4 regions of the Streptomyces akebiae genome follow, and region 2 is predicted to be linked to each of the others. Evidence: riboswitches for the same ligand, from Rfam matches in the RefSeq annotation. Region 2 holds a riboswitch; each other region holds the start of a gene.
The links. A riboswitch is a leader RNA that binds a small molecule or an ion and turns the genes downstream of it on or off. The one in region 2 is predicted to bind cyclic di-AMP.
Positions count from the first base shown of each region.

Region 1 (3,305 bases), 3.4 Mb from region 2:
AACTACGTCGCCGACGTGCTCGCCGAATGGGGCCTGCCGGGCGACACCGACATCGCGGACACCGTGCGCCTGATCGTGTCCGAACTCGCCACCAACGCCGTCCAGCACACCCTCGGTCAGTCGCCCACCTTCACCGTGGACATCGCCCTCGACCGGGACGAGCAGCTGCGCATCGGTGTCACCGACAGCCATCCACGCTTCCCGAAACGGCTGCCGGCCGCCGTCCAGCAGGACAACGGCCGGGGCATGGTCATCATCCGCTGGCTGACCGCCGAGTGCGGCGGCAGGCTCAGCGTCAGACCCACCCGGGAGGGCGGTAAGACCGTAGCGATCGAACTGCCGTGGACGGTTCCCGCGCAGCCGGTCAGCGCGGGCGGTCCGCAGGAAACCTGACGAGATCCTCGTCCGTGGGCGTGGGCGTGGGCGTGGGCGTGGGCGTGGACGTGGACGTGGTTGCGGTTGCGTTCGTGGCCGTGTGTCCGCGGTCTGCGCCGGTGTTCGTGGCCGTTCCCGTGTCGTCGAGTCGTCGCGGTCGGAGAGGCGGCCCACCAGTTTCGGGAGCACGGCCCACAGGAGCAGGCAGATGAGGAAGGTGCCGGCCCCGGCGGCGATCCCGGCCTTCCGGCCGAGCGTCACGTCCACGACGAGCAGGACGGATCCGGTGAAGGCCGGCATCAGCACGATCAATCCCGCGGTGGCCAGCCGGGACGAGACCTGGACGATGACGGGCTTGGCGTTCTGCTGGAAGAGCGAGCGGTGCAGGGCGGCCGGGGCGGTGAAGAGCGTCGCCGCGAGGACCGCGAGCAGCAGGGTGACGACGTATGTGGCGCGCTGGACGGAGTCCAGGTCGGGGAAGCGCGGTGTGAAGGCCAACGTCAACAGGAACGCGAAGAGGATCTGTACCCCGGTCTGGGTGACGCGCAACTCCTGGAGCAGCTCGGAGAAATTGCGGTCGGCGCGTTCGAGGGGGGTCTCGTTGCGTGCGGGACGGGTGCGTTCGTCGGCCATGGTCGAACGTGTATCCAAAACCGCCGGTCGCACGCCTGCCGGGGGCGGCGGAGAACTCAGCCGCCCCCGACGGTGGGTCAGCGGACCCGGCCGTACCAGACGTTCTTCGTCCAGAGCTTCTGCAGTCGGACGACGTCACCCGTCTTCGGCGAGTGCCAGATCTTTCCCTTCCCCGCGTAGATACCGACGTGGTAGACGTTCGAGCCCGAGTGGAAGAAGACCAGGTCTCCGAGCTTGCGGCTGCTCGCGGAGATGTGCTTCGTCTTGTTGTACTGCTGCTGAGCAGTACGGGGCAGCTTCTTGCCCGCCTTCTTGAACGAGTAGAGCGTCAGCCCTGAGCAGTCGAACCTGCTCGGGCCCGTGGCGCCGTACTTGTAAGGGGAGCCCTTCTTGGAAGCCGCGACCTTGAGTGCCTTCGACGCCACCGTGGCGGCCTCGGCGTCGGCTGCGACGCCCGGGACCACGATGCTGCCGCTGACAGCGGCGATGGTCAGAGCCGAGGCCGTGCCGGCCCGGGTCAACAGCGACGGGACACGATTCAGCGCAGTCATGCGCAACCCTTCGTCAGCCGCCTGTGAAGGATGACCTGTCGGATTCGGGCTGGCGAAGTTGCCCGGCCGCTGACGCGGCTTCACCCCAAGGGCTGCTCGGCGCGGTCATGGCTTGACCGTTCCGGCGACCCGTCGTGCTTGGGTCCTCCACTCCTGCCGATGCACTCCTGTCGACCGGTCATCCGGGCGGCGGCAGGACTCGGCGTCCACCCGGATCGCCCCGCCGCTGCGGCGGGGGCTTGTCGTCAGGAAGGGATCTTGACGCACGGACGTCCGAAAATCCCAACGGAACCACGGATTTGTGGTCTTACTCACCACTCGCCCGTTCGGGTGGACAGAGCATTTTCGGCTGGTGTGTCCAGGCGGTCGAGGACGTCCGCACCAGCACCGGAATGATGCGTTCCGGCCTCGTGCCAGCCATGTTGCGCAACTTCACAGGTCCTCACGACGTATGGGCCGATAGGTCGATCGCGGTAGGCCGTCCGGACGGCACGAAGCCTGGACCGGACGCCCCGTCAGTAGTACGGCGAGCGCCCCGGGATCGGTTCAGGCCGGCGAGTCCTCGGGCTCCGGCGGCAGCGCCACCCGGCCCGCCCGTCGCTCGCCGTCCAGGACCCGCAGGGCTCGCGCGAGCGTCGGGGCGTGCACCTCGTTCTCCCCGCGCCTGTGCATCAGCTCGAGCGCGTCGCGCAGAGCGGTCGCCTTGGCGACGAGAGCCTGCGCCGCGCGCAACCCGCGGTACGTATCGCCCGGTCGGGCCGGATTGATCCGGCCGAGCAGATCGACCACGTCCAGGTAACGGTCGATCAGCTCGGCCTCGGCGCGCGTGAGCGCGGGCAACGGCGGCAGTTCGGGTGGGAGCATCGACGGCTCACCTCGCGCCGGGGAGCGTGCGCGTGGTCCTGTGGCTCGGGATCACCCGATCGGCCAGGCCGTACTCCACCGCCGCCTCCGCGTCGAGGAACGTGTCCCGCTCGATGTCGGCGCTGATCCGCTCCGGGCTCCGGCCCGTGTGCCGGACGAGCATCTCCTCCAGCCTGCGGCGATTGCGCGTCAGTTCCTGGGCCTGGATCGCCAGATCGTCGGCCTGTCCCTCGATCCGTTCGGCCACCGCCGGCTGGTGGATCAGTACACGCGCCCCCGGAAGCACGAACCGCTTGCCCGGCGTGCCCGCCGCGAGCAGCACCGCGGCGGCCGAACCCGCCTGCCCCAGGCAGATGGTCTCCACGTCGCAGGTGACGAAGCGGATGGTGTCGTAGATCGCCGTCATCGCGCTGAACGAGCCGCCGGGCGAGTTGATGTACAGCGAGATGTCGCGGTCCGGCGACTGGTGCTCGAGGTGCATGAACTGCGCCATCACGTCGTTCGCCGACGTGTCGTCGATCTGCGTCCCGAGGAACACGATCCGTTCTTCCAGCAACTTCGAGTACGGATCCATCGTTCGGTGACCCGCAGTGGTGCGCTCGGTGAACCCGGGCAGCACCTGGCGGGCCGACGGTCGGTTCGCGGGCATGGGACACGCCTCCTCTGATCGACTCTGTCAAAAATGTACAGGACGTACGTATGCGGGGAGGGGAGGATCGGCCGAAAGCGAAAATCCGCGCGGGGAGCCGGTTCCGCAGGGATCGTGTGAGCGGTTCGGTCCGGCGAGCGGCGCGCGGCGCGCGGCGCGCGGGCGGGGGTGGGGGTGCGGGCGGGGCCGGTGGAAGGGCCAGAAGGGGATCTTCCGCCCGGGGTGGCGCGGGG
Region 1 is NZ_CP080647.1:8,784,514-8,787,818, forward strand. Features, by position in the region: gene K1J60_RS38195 (ATP-binding protein) at 1-393, shown strand, start outside; partial or broken gene K1J60_RS38200 (DUF6328 family protein) at 502-1,008, opposite strand; gene K1J60_RS38205 (C40 family peptidase) at 1,086-1,559, opposite strand; cyclic di-AMP (ydaO/yuaA leader) riboswitch at 1,563-1,733, opposite strand; gene K1J60_RS38210 (hypothetical protein) at 2,106-2,423, opposite strand; gene K1J60_RS38215 (ATP-dependent Clp protease proteolytic subunit) at 2,431-3,072, opposite strand.
Region 1: it holds a riboswitch for cyclic di-AMP, as region 2 does, so the genes downstream of both, K1J60_RS38205 (C40 family peptidase) here and K1J60_RS23300 (M23 family metallopeptidase) in region 2, are expected to answer to the same signal.

Region 2 (3,305 bases):
ATCGCCCTGCGCAGGCGCGGCAGATATCCGGAACCGTCGTCGGCGATGGCCACGACGTCCCGTTGGACGTCCATCACCAGGAGTGCGCTCTTCGCCATGCTTGCCGTCCCTTCTCCGGGAGAACAAGACGAACGCCGCGTGGGCCCGAGGGCGGACGCGGCGTCGCTGGTTCTGTGTGGGGTGGCGGCGGGCTACGGGGTGAGGCCCTTGCTGCGGAGCCAGGCCGCCGGGTCGATGCCGCTGCTGGAGCCGCCGGGGTGGACCTCCATGTGGAGGTGGGCGCCGGTGACGTTGCCGGTGGCACCGACGCGGCCGATGACGTCCCCGGTGGCGACCTTCTGGCCGACGCTGACGCCGATGGAGGACTGGTGGGCGTACCAGATCTCGGTGCCGTCATCGAGAGTGAGGACGGTCTTGTAGCCGTAGGAGCCCTCGTAGCCGGCCTGCGTGATGGTGCCGCTGTGGACGGCCTTGATGAGGGTGCCGGTGGGGGCCGCGAAGTCGAGGCCGGTGTGGTAGCCGGAGGACCAGTACGGGCCGGCCTGACCGAAGGTGGAGGTGAGGGTGTACGAGGAGGTGGGAAGGGTGAACTGCTTGGCCAGGGCGGCGAGGCGCTCGGCTTCCTTCTTGGCCGCGGCCTCCTCCTCCGCCTTCTTCTGGGCGGCCGCCTCCTTGGCCTCGGCTTCCTTCTTCTCCTTGGCCGCCTGCTCGGCGGCCTTCTCCGCGGCGGCGGTCTGCGCGGCCTCGGCGGCGGCCTTGTCGAAGGCGTCCTGCTGGGACTCGGCCTGCGCCATGATGCGGGCGCGCAGCGCCTCGCCGGCGTCGGCGGTGCCCTGCTCGGTGTCGGCGGCGATCAGACCCGCGCTGCTGAGGGGGGAGGAGGAGCCCTGGGGCTCCGGCTCGTCGGGCTCGTCCTCGAAGACCGAGCCGACGTTCGGCATGTCGGGCATCGATATGGAGACCGGGGCCTTGCCGGACTGCGCGCTGGCCATCCCGGCACCGCTGACGGCGGCTATGACACCGACGCCGAGAACGGTGGAGCTGCGGGCCAGTCCGCCCCGTGCGAGTACGCCGCTCTTCTTGGCGACGCGATGCCGGCCGCGGACGGGGCGCAGGGTGTCCTCGCCCGGATTCCACTCCTGCCAGGGGCCCTCGTTGTCGCTGTTGTAGCTGCCGTAGCCGAACGTCTGGCTCTCGCCGTCGCGTTGGGTCGGCACGAACGGGGCTTCGGTCGCGGACCGGTTCGACGCCACGTGGGCGTACTCCTTCCTTCCTTTTCGCCTACCGGGTTAGCTGACGGGTTCGGAGCAGGAAGGTCTCCTACGCGCGTAAACCGGTCGTGCGTACTGCCACGGCGGTTTCCGTGCGATTCACCCCAGGGTGGTGGTTCCCCGGTTCCCTTGCGGGATTCGACGCGTGAGCACGGAGCCGTCTCTTGTGACGGCTGGGACGACCGCGCTGCGTTATCGAACGTTAATAGACGCGAGTACTCCATTCCAAGCTGTTCTTAATGATCGTTCCGGCTTTCCCGCTGGACTTTACGGGTCATGAGGGGCCGAAAACGGGCGAGTTGACCTTGACTCACGAGTAACAGTCGCCCTGACGTGTCGTCAGTTGTTATACGGAGAACGGCTGGACGGACACGCTCAGTGACATCGGTACTCGGGGGGCACGGTGCGGGCGGCGATCTCGGTGGCCTCGGCACCTCAAGGGCGGCGGACCGCCAGGAGGGCCATGTCGTCCGTGGTGCGGTCACCCGTGTGTCGGCGCACCTCCTCCGCGAGCGTCGTCAGCAGGGTGCGCGGGGCGGTGAAGACACGGCCGGCGAGGCGTGCGGCCGGGTCGTAGAAGACGCCGTGCGCGTCCCGCGCCTCGGAGAGGCCGTCGGTGTAGAAGAGCAGCGTGGCTCCGGGCGGGAACACGGTGTCCTCCGCGCGGTCGGGCCAGGTGCCCAGGTCGTCCATGCCGAGCGGCAGCGCGGGCTGCGGGGCGTCCAGCGTGCACAGGGTGCCGTCGGCGTGCAGCATCAGGGGGGAGGGGTGGCCCCGGTTGACGATCCGGGCGTGGCCCGCGCCGTGCGGGAACTCCGCGAGCACGGCCGTCACGAACCCCTCGAACTCCACCGCCGCGTCCCTTCGCGTGGCCTCCCGCCGCGTCCCCTCCCGGGCCAGCGCCCGTTCCAGCCGCTGGACCACCGCTTCGAGCGTCGCCTCCTGCTCGGCCGCCTCCCGGAACGCCCCGATCAGCACCGCCACCGCCGACACCGCCCCCAGCCCCTTGCCGCGTACGTCGCCGACGATCAGCCGTACGCCGTGGGGTGAGTCCTGCACCGCGTACAGATCGCCGCCGATCGACGCCCCGGCCTGCGCGGCCTCGTACCGCGCGGCGATCTCCAGCCCGCCGATCCGCTCCTGCGGCACCGGCAGTACGGCCCGCTGGGCGGCCTCGGCGACCTCCCGGGCCGTGGCGAGGCGGGCGTCGCTGCGGCGGACGAGGCGGTTGATCAGGACGGCCAGTACGGCGACGGTGGCGACCGTGACGATCTCGGTGATCGCGTCCTCGTGGCCGGAGTCTTCGTAATAGACGCGTACGGCGCTGATGCCGGCCACCGACACGGCGCCGACGATCACCGTGCCGTACAGCGTGAAGAGCGGGGCCGTCACCAGGGGCGCGGCGGTGAAGAAGGGCACCGCGGTGAACTCGCGCGGGGTGAAGTGGTCGTAGAAGAGCCCGACGGCGATCAACAGCACGGGAAGGGCGCGGGCGAGCGTACGGGCGTACGAGAACCGACGCCCACCCGGCTCCCGCATGTCCTTCGCGCCCTCTCGCTGCCCCACGGATACAGGGTTTCCGGGGGTGGGCGGCGGGGCTAGTCGGTGGGGCCGAGTGGGCTAGGCCCTGCCGGAGGAGGTGCGGGAGGGCGGGCGCAGCGGGTGCCGGGGGGCTGGCGGGGCTCAGCCCGCCGAGAGGCCCGTCAGGCCGCCCGTCAGCTCGTGCAGGGGGAGGGTGTGCTGGGTCTGGAGGACCTTGGCGCGGAGGTAGCGGACGTTGTGGGCGGTGGTGAAGACGCCCGTGGGGACGCGGTCGCGGACGCTCACGCCGAGGTCGCGCAACTGCTGGGCCTTGTCGGGGTTGTTGGAGAGCAGGTCGAGCTCGTCGATGCCGAGGGCCCCCAGCATCTGGGCCGCCGCCGTGTAGTCCCGGGCGTCCTCCGGCAGTCCGAGCGCCGCGTTCGCCTCGTAGGTGTCGAGGCCCTGGTCCTGGAGGGCGTACGCGTCGAGCTTGTTGTAGAGGCCGATGCCCCG
Region 2 is NZ_CP080647.1:5,417,637-5,420,941, reverse strand. Features, by position in the region: gene K1J60_RS23305 (cysteine hydrolase family protein) at 1-98, opposite strand, end outside; gene K1J60_RS23300 (M23 family metallopeptidase) at 192-1,253, opposite strand; cyclic di-AMP (ydaO/yuaA leader) riboswitch at 1,264-1,425, opposite strand; gene K1J60_RS23295 (PP2C family protein-serine/threonine phosphatase) at 1,707-2,810, opposite strand; gene K1J60_RS23290 (GTP cyclohydrolase II) at 2,955-3,305, opposite strand, start outside.

Region 3 (3,305 bases), 1.5 Mb from region 2:
TCATCAGGGGGCCGTTCGCCGGTCCCGTCCCGCCCGCACCCGGTGCCCCACGACCTTCGGGCGCCTCATTAGGCTCCGCGCATGGACGTACTCATCCACATCCTCGTCGCCCTCCACATCATCGGCATCGCCTCCCTCCTGGGTGGTTTCCTCACCCAGATGAAGGCCATGGGCCAGGGCACCGCCCGCTTCGTCCCCGCGATGCTGCACGGTGCCCTCACCATGCTCGTCACCGGCGTCCTCCTCGTCGGTCTCAACCAGGCGGACGACCAGCCCGTCAACAACATCAAGATCGGCGTCAAGCTCGCCCTGCTGATCGTGATCCTCGGCCTGGTCTACGTGAAACGCGACGAGGAGACGGTGGAGAAGCCGATCTTCGCCCTGGTGGGCGCGCTGACCACCGCGAACGTCTTCATCGCGGTGCTCTGGACCTGAGTGCCCCCGTGTGAGCCCGTCCTGCCCGCGATGGCATCGGGACGGCTGAGCCGGGATCCCCGGGATGGCGCCGACCGTGCGGACCGGCGCCCCCTGTCCTGCCCCGGTTACGCCGGGCGCACCACGCTGTGGATCGAGGACTCCCCGTCGTAGAAGATCGACTCCTCGCGGACGTACGTGCCCGGCTTGGGGGCGTGGATCATCATGCCGTTGCCGATGTAGAGGCCGACGTGGCCGATGTTGTCGTAGAAGAAGACGAGGTCGCCCGGCTTGGCGTCGGCCAGGGAGACGGTGGTGCCAGCCTCGACCTGGTCGTAGGTGGTGCGCGGGAGGTCGACCCCGGCGGCCTTCCAGGCGGCCTGCGTGAGGCCGGAGCAGTCGTAGGAGCCGGGGCCGGTGGCGCCCCAGACATACGGCTTGCCGATCTGCGCGCGGGCGAAGGCGAGGGCCTTGGTGGCCTTCGAGGCGTATGTGGAGTCCTCGACCGGGGCTGTGGTCCCGGTGGTGCCCGGCGATGTCTCCGTGCCGGTGGCGGTCCCTCCCTGGACCTCCTGGGCCTCCTGGGTCTCCTGGGCGCTCTGCGTCTCCTGGCGCGCCTGTGCCGCCTGCTGCCGCGCGAGCTCTTCCGCCTTGCGGTCGGCCTCCTCCTGCTCGCGCTGTTCGATCGCGGCGAGCCGGGCCTTCTCCTCGGCGGTGAGGGTGGAGAGCAGTTCGCGGGCCTCGGCGAGCTTCGCCTGGACCTTGGCCTTGCTGGTCTTGAGGGCGTTCTGCGACTCGGTGAGCTTTTCGAGGCTGTCGCTCGCCGTCCGGCGCTGCTCCGCCGCGTCGGCCTGCTGGGTGACGTACGCGTCGACGGCTACCTTCTGACGGTCCGTCAACCGGTCCATGAGCTGGTTCTGGTCGAAGTAGTCCTGCGGGTTGTCCGCCAGGAGCAGTGAGGCCTGGTCGGGGGTGGCCGCGCCGGTGCGGTACTGGGCCGCCGCGAACGAGCCCAGCTCCTCCCGCGCCTCGTTGAGCTTCTCCGCGCGCTTGGCGACGTCGTCGAGGAGGGTGTCGACCTTCTTCTTCTGCTTGGTCGTCCTCTCCTTGGCCGCGTTGTAGTTCTCGGTCGCCGACCCGGCCTGGCGGTAGAGGTCGTCGACCTTCTTCTCGACCTCCTCCAGGCTCGGCCTGTCGTCGGCGGAGGGTGCGGCGGTGGCCGTCTGGGAGAGCAGAGCCACGGAGGTCAGTGCGGCCGTGGCGAGAGCGGGGGTGCGTATGCCCGCGCGCGTCCGGCCGGTCGGACGCGGCTTGCGGTGCGGCGCCATGGTGCGGCGTCTCCTTCCGTTGTCCGCCTACCGGGTTAGCTGTCGGGTTCGGGCGCAAGCTTCGGAAGGTTTGCCCTACGGCCCTTGCCGCGTACGGCGGTCGGGTCGATTCACCCCAGAGGTCGGTGGGTCCCCGGCTCCGGCGCCGCAAGCGGCGTACCGGATTCGGCGGAGGCCGTGCGGCCCGGCGACGTTCGCCGGTTGTGTCGTACGGCCCAAGAGAAGAAGCTAGCCAACTCGTGTGGCCCGTGTGAAGGTTGATGTTCGATATGCCCGATACGTTTTCGTGACCTTAGCCTCTTCCGCGCGATGGGCGGTACGCTCGATCGCTCACCGTCGTGAGGTGTACGCGGTGAGTGGTGCGTGCGGACTTCCCGGGGCGGCCCCTGGCTGTCAGTGGGGGCGCCTAGACTCGGAGAGCGATGAGCAGCCTCTTTGACGACAGCTTCCTGGCGGACCTCCAGGCCCCCCGCGGCCACGCGGAGGAGCCCCCGCCGCCGCCCGAGGACGATCACGTACCGGAGCCGCTTCCGGACGATCTGTTCGGCGGGAAGTTCGACGTGCCACCGGACCGGGACGCCTACTACCGGGGCGGTGCCCCCCGCCCGGCTCTCGACGCGGCGGCCCTCCTGGACGGGCTGAACGAGAACCAGCGCGCGGCCGTGGTGCACGCCGGGTCACCTCTGCTCATCGTCGCCGGCGCCGGTTCCGGCAAGACCCGGGTGCTCACCCACCGCATCGCCCACCTGCTCGGCGAGCGCCATGTCCACCCGGGCCAGATCCTCGCGATCACCTTCACCAACAAGGCCGCCGGTGAGATGAAGGAGCGCGTCGAGCAGCTCGTCGGCCCGCGCGCGAACGCGATGTGGGTCATGACCTTCCACAGCGCGTGCGTCCGGATCCTGCGGCGCGAGTCGAAGAAGCTCGGCTTCACGTCCTCCTTCTCGATCTACGACGCCGCCGACAGCAAGCGGCTGATGGCGCTCGTCTGCCGTGATCTGGACCTCGACCCGAAGCGCTTCCCGCCCAAGTCCTTCAGCGCCAAGATCTCGAACCTGAAGAACGAGCTGATCGACGAGGAGGACTTCGCCGCCCAGGCCGCCGACGGCTTCGAGAAGACCCTCGCCCAGGCCTACGCGCTCTACCAGTCCCGCCTCCGCGAGGCGAACGCACTCGACTTCGACGACCTGATCATGACGACGGTCAATCTGCTGCGCGCCTTCCCGGACGTCGCCGAGCACTACCGCCGTCGCTTCCGTCATGTCCTCGTCGACGAGTACCAGGACACCAATCACGCCCAGTACGCCCTGGTCAGAGAGCTGGTCGGCACCTCCGAGCACCCGGTGGACGTGCCGCCGGCCGAGTGGGACGTACCTCCGGCCGAGCTCTGCGTCGTGGGTGACGCGGACCAGTCGATCTACGCCTTCCGCGGCGCGACCATCCGCAACATCCTCCAGTTCGAGGAGGACTACCCGAACGCGACCACGATCCTGCTGGAGCAGAACTACCGCTCCACGCAGACCATCCTGAGCGCGGCCAACGCGGTCATCGAGCGCAACGAGT
Region 3 is NZ_CP080647.1:3,914,677-3,917,981, reverse strand. Features, by position in the region: gene K1J60_RS16730 (hypothetical protein) at 82-435, shown strand; gene K1J60_RS16725 (C40 family peptidase) at 543-1,742, opposite strand; cyclic di-AMP (ydaO/yuaA leader) riboswitch at 1,752-1,909, opposite strand; gene pcrA (DNA helicase PcrA) at 2,165-3,305, shown strand, end outside.
Region 3: it holds a riboswitch for cyclic di-AMP, as region 2 does, so the genes downstream of both, K1J60_RS16725 (C40 family peptidase) here and K1J60_RS23300 (M23 family metallopeptidase) in region 2, are expected to answer to the same signal.

Region 4 (3,305 bases), 2.7 Mb from region 2:
GTCGAGGGCATCGACTCCGCGGCCGTACGCGCCTTCTACGAGCGGCACGTACGCCCCGCGACGGCCACCGCCGTGGTCGTCGGCGACCTCACGGGGGTCGACCTCGACGCGCTGCTCGGCGACACCCTGGGCGCCTGGACCGGCTCCTCGGCGGCGCCGCGCCCCGTGCCGTCGGTGAGCGCGGACGACACCGGCCGCGTGATCATCGTGGACCGCCCCGGTTCCGTGCAGACCCAGTTGCTCATCGGCCGGGTGGGCGCCGACCGGCACGACCGCGTGTGGCCGGCCCAGGTGCTCGGCACCTACTGCCTCGGCGGGACCCTCACCTCCCGCCTGGACCGCGTCCTGCGCGAGGAGAAGGGCTACACCTACGGCGTGCGGGCGTTCGGCCAGGTTTTGCGGGCCGCGCCCGACGGTTCGGGCATCGCGATGCTCGCCATCAGCGGCTCCGTCGACACCCCCAACACCGGGCCGGCGCTCGACGACCTGTGGACGGTGCTGCGCACCCTCGCCGCCGAGGGCCTGACCGACGCCGAGCGTGACGTCGCCGTGCAGAACCTCGTCGGGGTCGCCCCCCTCAAGTTCGAGACGGCCGCGGCCGTGGCGAGCACGCTGGCCGACCAGGTCGAGCAGTACCTGCCGGACGACTACCAGTCGACGCTGTACCGCCAACTCGCCGCCACCGGCACCGTGGAGGCCACCGCCGCGGCCGTGAGCGCCTTCCCGGTGGACCGTCTGGTGACCGTCCTCGTCGGGGACGCCGCGCAGATCGAGGAGCCCGTCAGGGCCCTCGGAATCGGCGAAGTCACCGTCGTCCCGGCCGAGTAGGGGCTGACCGTACGGACGCGTGTCAGTGGGGCCCTGGTGACGGAAGAGTCACCAGGGCCCCCGTTTGTCCCTATTGATGGCGGAGGTTGCGTGTCTGACCTGTGGCGTACGCAACAAATCCTGTGATCCGTTTGTTATTTCGAAGACGGCCCACTTAGCGTCGGTCCGGCTGTTCGTCAGAAGTTCGCCGCAGCCGCGGCACCGGACAGTCATCGCCGAGTCCCCGCATGGCGCGAGCCAGGGGAGCCGGGGACCCATCACAGTCCCTGGGGTGAATCGGGTGCCCTTCGCGGAGCGACGCGAAACGAGGGGTAGCCGTAGGAGACCTTCCTGCTCCGAACCCGTCAGCTAACCCGGTAGGCGAGAAGGAAGGAAAGGACCAGCCACTTCATGGCGTTCACCCGCGCCCCCGGGAAGCACCGCCGTCCCGGCCGTGTGCAGCGCACGACCACGAGGAACGTGGGCGTAGCCGCTCTCACCACCACCGGTGTCCTCGGCACTCTGGCCGGCCCCGCGCTCGCCGCGGAAGAGCCCGCCGTCGAGCAGACCGGCCTGAACCAGATCATCACCCTCGGCGACACGGTCGCGGACCAGGTCGACGCCCAGGCCGTGGCCCAGCAGCAGGCCGCCGAGGTGGCCGCCGTCAAGAAGAAGGCGCAGGAGGAGGCCAGGAAGGCCGCCGCCGAGAAGGCCGAGCAGGAACGTGCCGCCGCCAAGGAGCGCGAGGAGATCAAGGCCCGCGCCGCCCGCGCGGCCGAGCGCGAGCGCCTCAACGCCTACGTCGCCCCCATCAGCGGCTCCTACATCTCCACCGGCTATAAGACCGGCGGCGCCGTCTGGTCCTCCGGCAGCCACACCGGTGTCGACTTCCACGCCGCGTCCGGTACGGCCGTCGTCGCCGTCGGCTCCGGCACCGTCGTCGAGGCGGGCTGGGGTGGCGCCTACGGCAACAACATCGTCATCAAGATGAACGACGGCACGTACACCCAGTACGGCCACCTGTCGTCCATCGGCGTCTCCGTCGGCCAGACGGTCACCCCCGGCCAGCAGATAGGCCTCTCCGGGGCGACCGGCAACGTCACCGGCGCCCACCTGCACTTCGAGGCCCGGACGACGGCCGAGTACGGCTCGGACATCGACCCCGCCGCGTACCTGCGCTCGCACGGCGTGAACGTCTGACGCGCTTCCGACGCTTCGCAGGAGGCCCCGGCTCACCGAGCCGGGGCTTTCCTCGTTGTGCGTACCTGCTGCGCAAACCTGTTGCGACGCACCTCTTGTGACGTACCTCCTGTCCAAAAAATATCCATGGATTCCGGTCCGCCATCGGAAATTCCGGCTCTCTGCAATAGAGTCGCTGGAACACACGTCAATCATCGACGTTTCACGGGGATTAAGGCGGAGGTCGGTCATGCGTATTCCGGCGCACTCGGTATGCACGGCGATCCGTGATGACATCGTCGCGGGTGTCTACGAGCGCGGCAGCCGGCTCACCGAGGAACTGCTCGCCCGCCGTTACGGCGTCAGTCGGGTGCCCGTGCGTGAGGCGTTGCGCACGCTGGAGGCCGAGGGCTTCGTGGTGACCCGTCGGCACGCGGGCGCGTGCGTCGCCGAGCCGACCGAGCAGGAGGCCGCCGACCTGCTGGAGATGCGCATGCTGCTGGAGCCCCTGGGGGCCGCCCGCGCCGCGCAGCGGCGTACGGAGGCCCACCTGAAGGTGTTGCGGGGCCTGGTCAGGCTGGGCCAGGAGCGGGCCAGGAGGGGCAACAGCGAGGATCTGCGCTCGCTGGGCGGCTGGTTCCACGAGACGCTCGCGCAGGCCTCCGGCAGCCCCGCCCTGACCTCGACACTCGCCCAGCTGCGGCACAAGATCGCCTGGATGTACGCGGTCGAGGCGCCGGCCGACCCCGTGGAGTCCTGGGCGGACCACGGCGGCATCGTGGACGCGGTCGCGCGCGGCGACAGCGACCGGGCCCGGGCGATCACGTCCCTGCACACCGAGCGGGCCACCGCCGCGCACCGGCTCCGATTTCCGGCCGGGGCCGGCGGGGCGGAGCGGCCGGAGCGTGTGAGGACTTCGCAACACCCCGTAAACATGCCGAGCCTGCGGCATTAACACAGGCGCCGTATACAAAGAGGGAAGAATTCCGAAGGGCATTATTTCTGCTGCCCGCAGAACGGAAACCGGACGGAAATGCGAAGGGCTCGCCCGATAAATCGGACGAGCCCTTCGGTGTGTCTGCGGGGCGGCTTTTCAGGCCTTTCCGCTTCGGTTACCCGGTCGCTCAGACCGTCTCGGGGAGTTCTTCGAGCCCCTCGGCGACGAGCTTCGCCAGACGGTCGAGCGCGGCGTCCGCGCCCTCGGCGTCGGAGGCGAGCACGATCTCCTCGCCGCCCTGGGCGCCGAGGCCCAGGACCGCGAGCATGGAGGCCGCGTTGACGGGGTTCCCGTCGGCCTTGGCGATCGTCACGGGGATACC
Region 4 is NZ_CP080647.1:2,696,725-2,700,029, reverse strand. Features, by position in the region: gene K1J60_RS11635 (M16 family metallopeptidase) at 1-828, shown strand, start outside; cyclic di-AMP (ydaO/yuaA leader) riboswitch at 1,032-1,205, shown strand; gene K1J60_RS11630 (M23 family metallopeptidase) at 1,219-2,007, shown strand; gene K1J60_RS11625 (GntR family transcriptional regulator) at 2,237-2,941, shown strand; gene K1J60_RS11620 (HPr family phosphocarrier protein) at 3,111-3,305, opposite strand, start outside.
Region 4: it holds a riboswitch for cyclic di-AMP, as region 2 does, so the genes downstream of both, K1J60_RS11630 (M23 family metallopeptidase) here and K1J60_RS23300 (M23 family metallopeptidase) in region 2, are expected to answer to the same signal.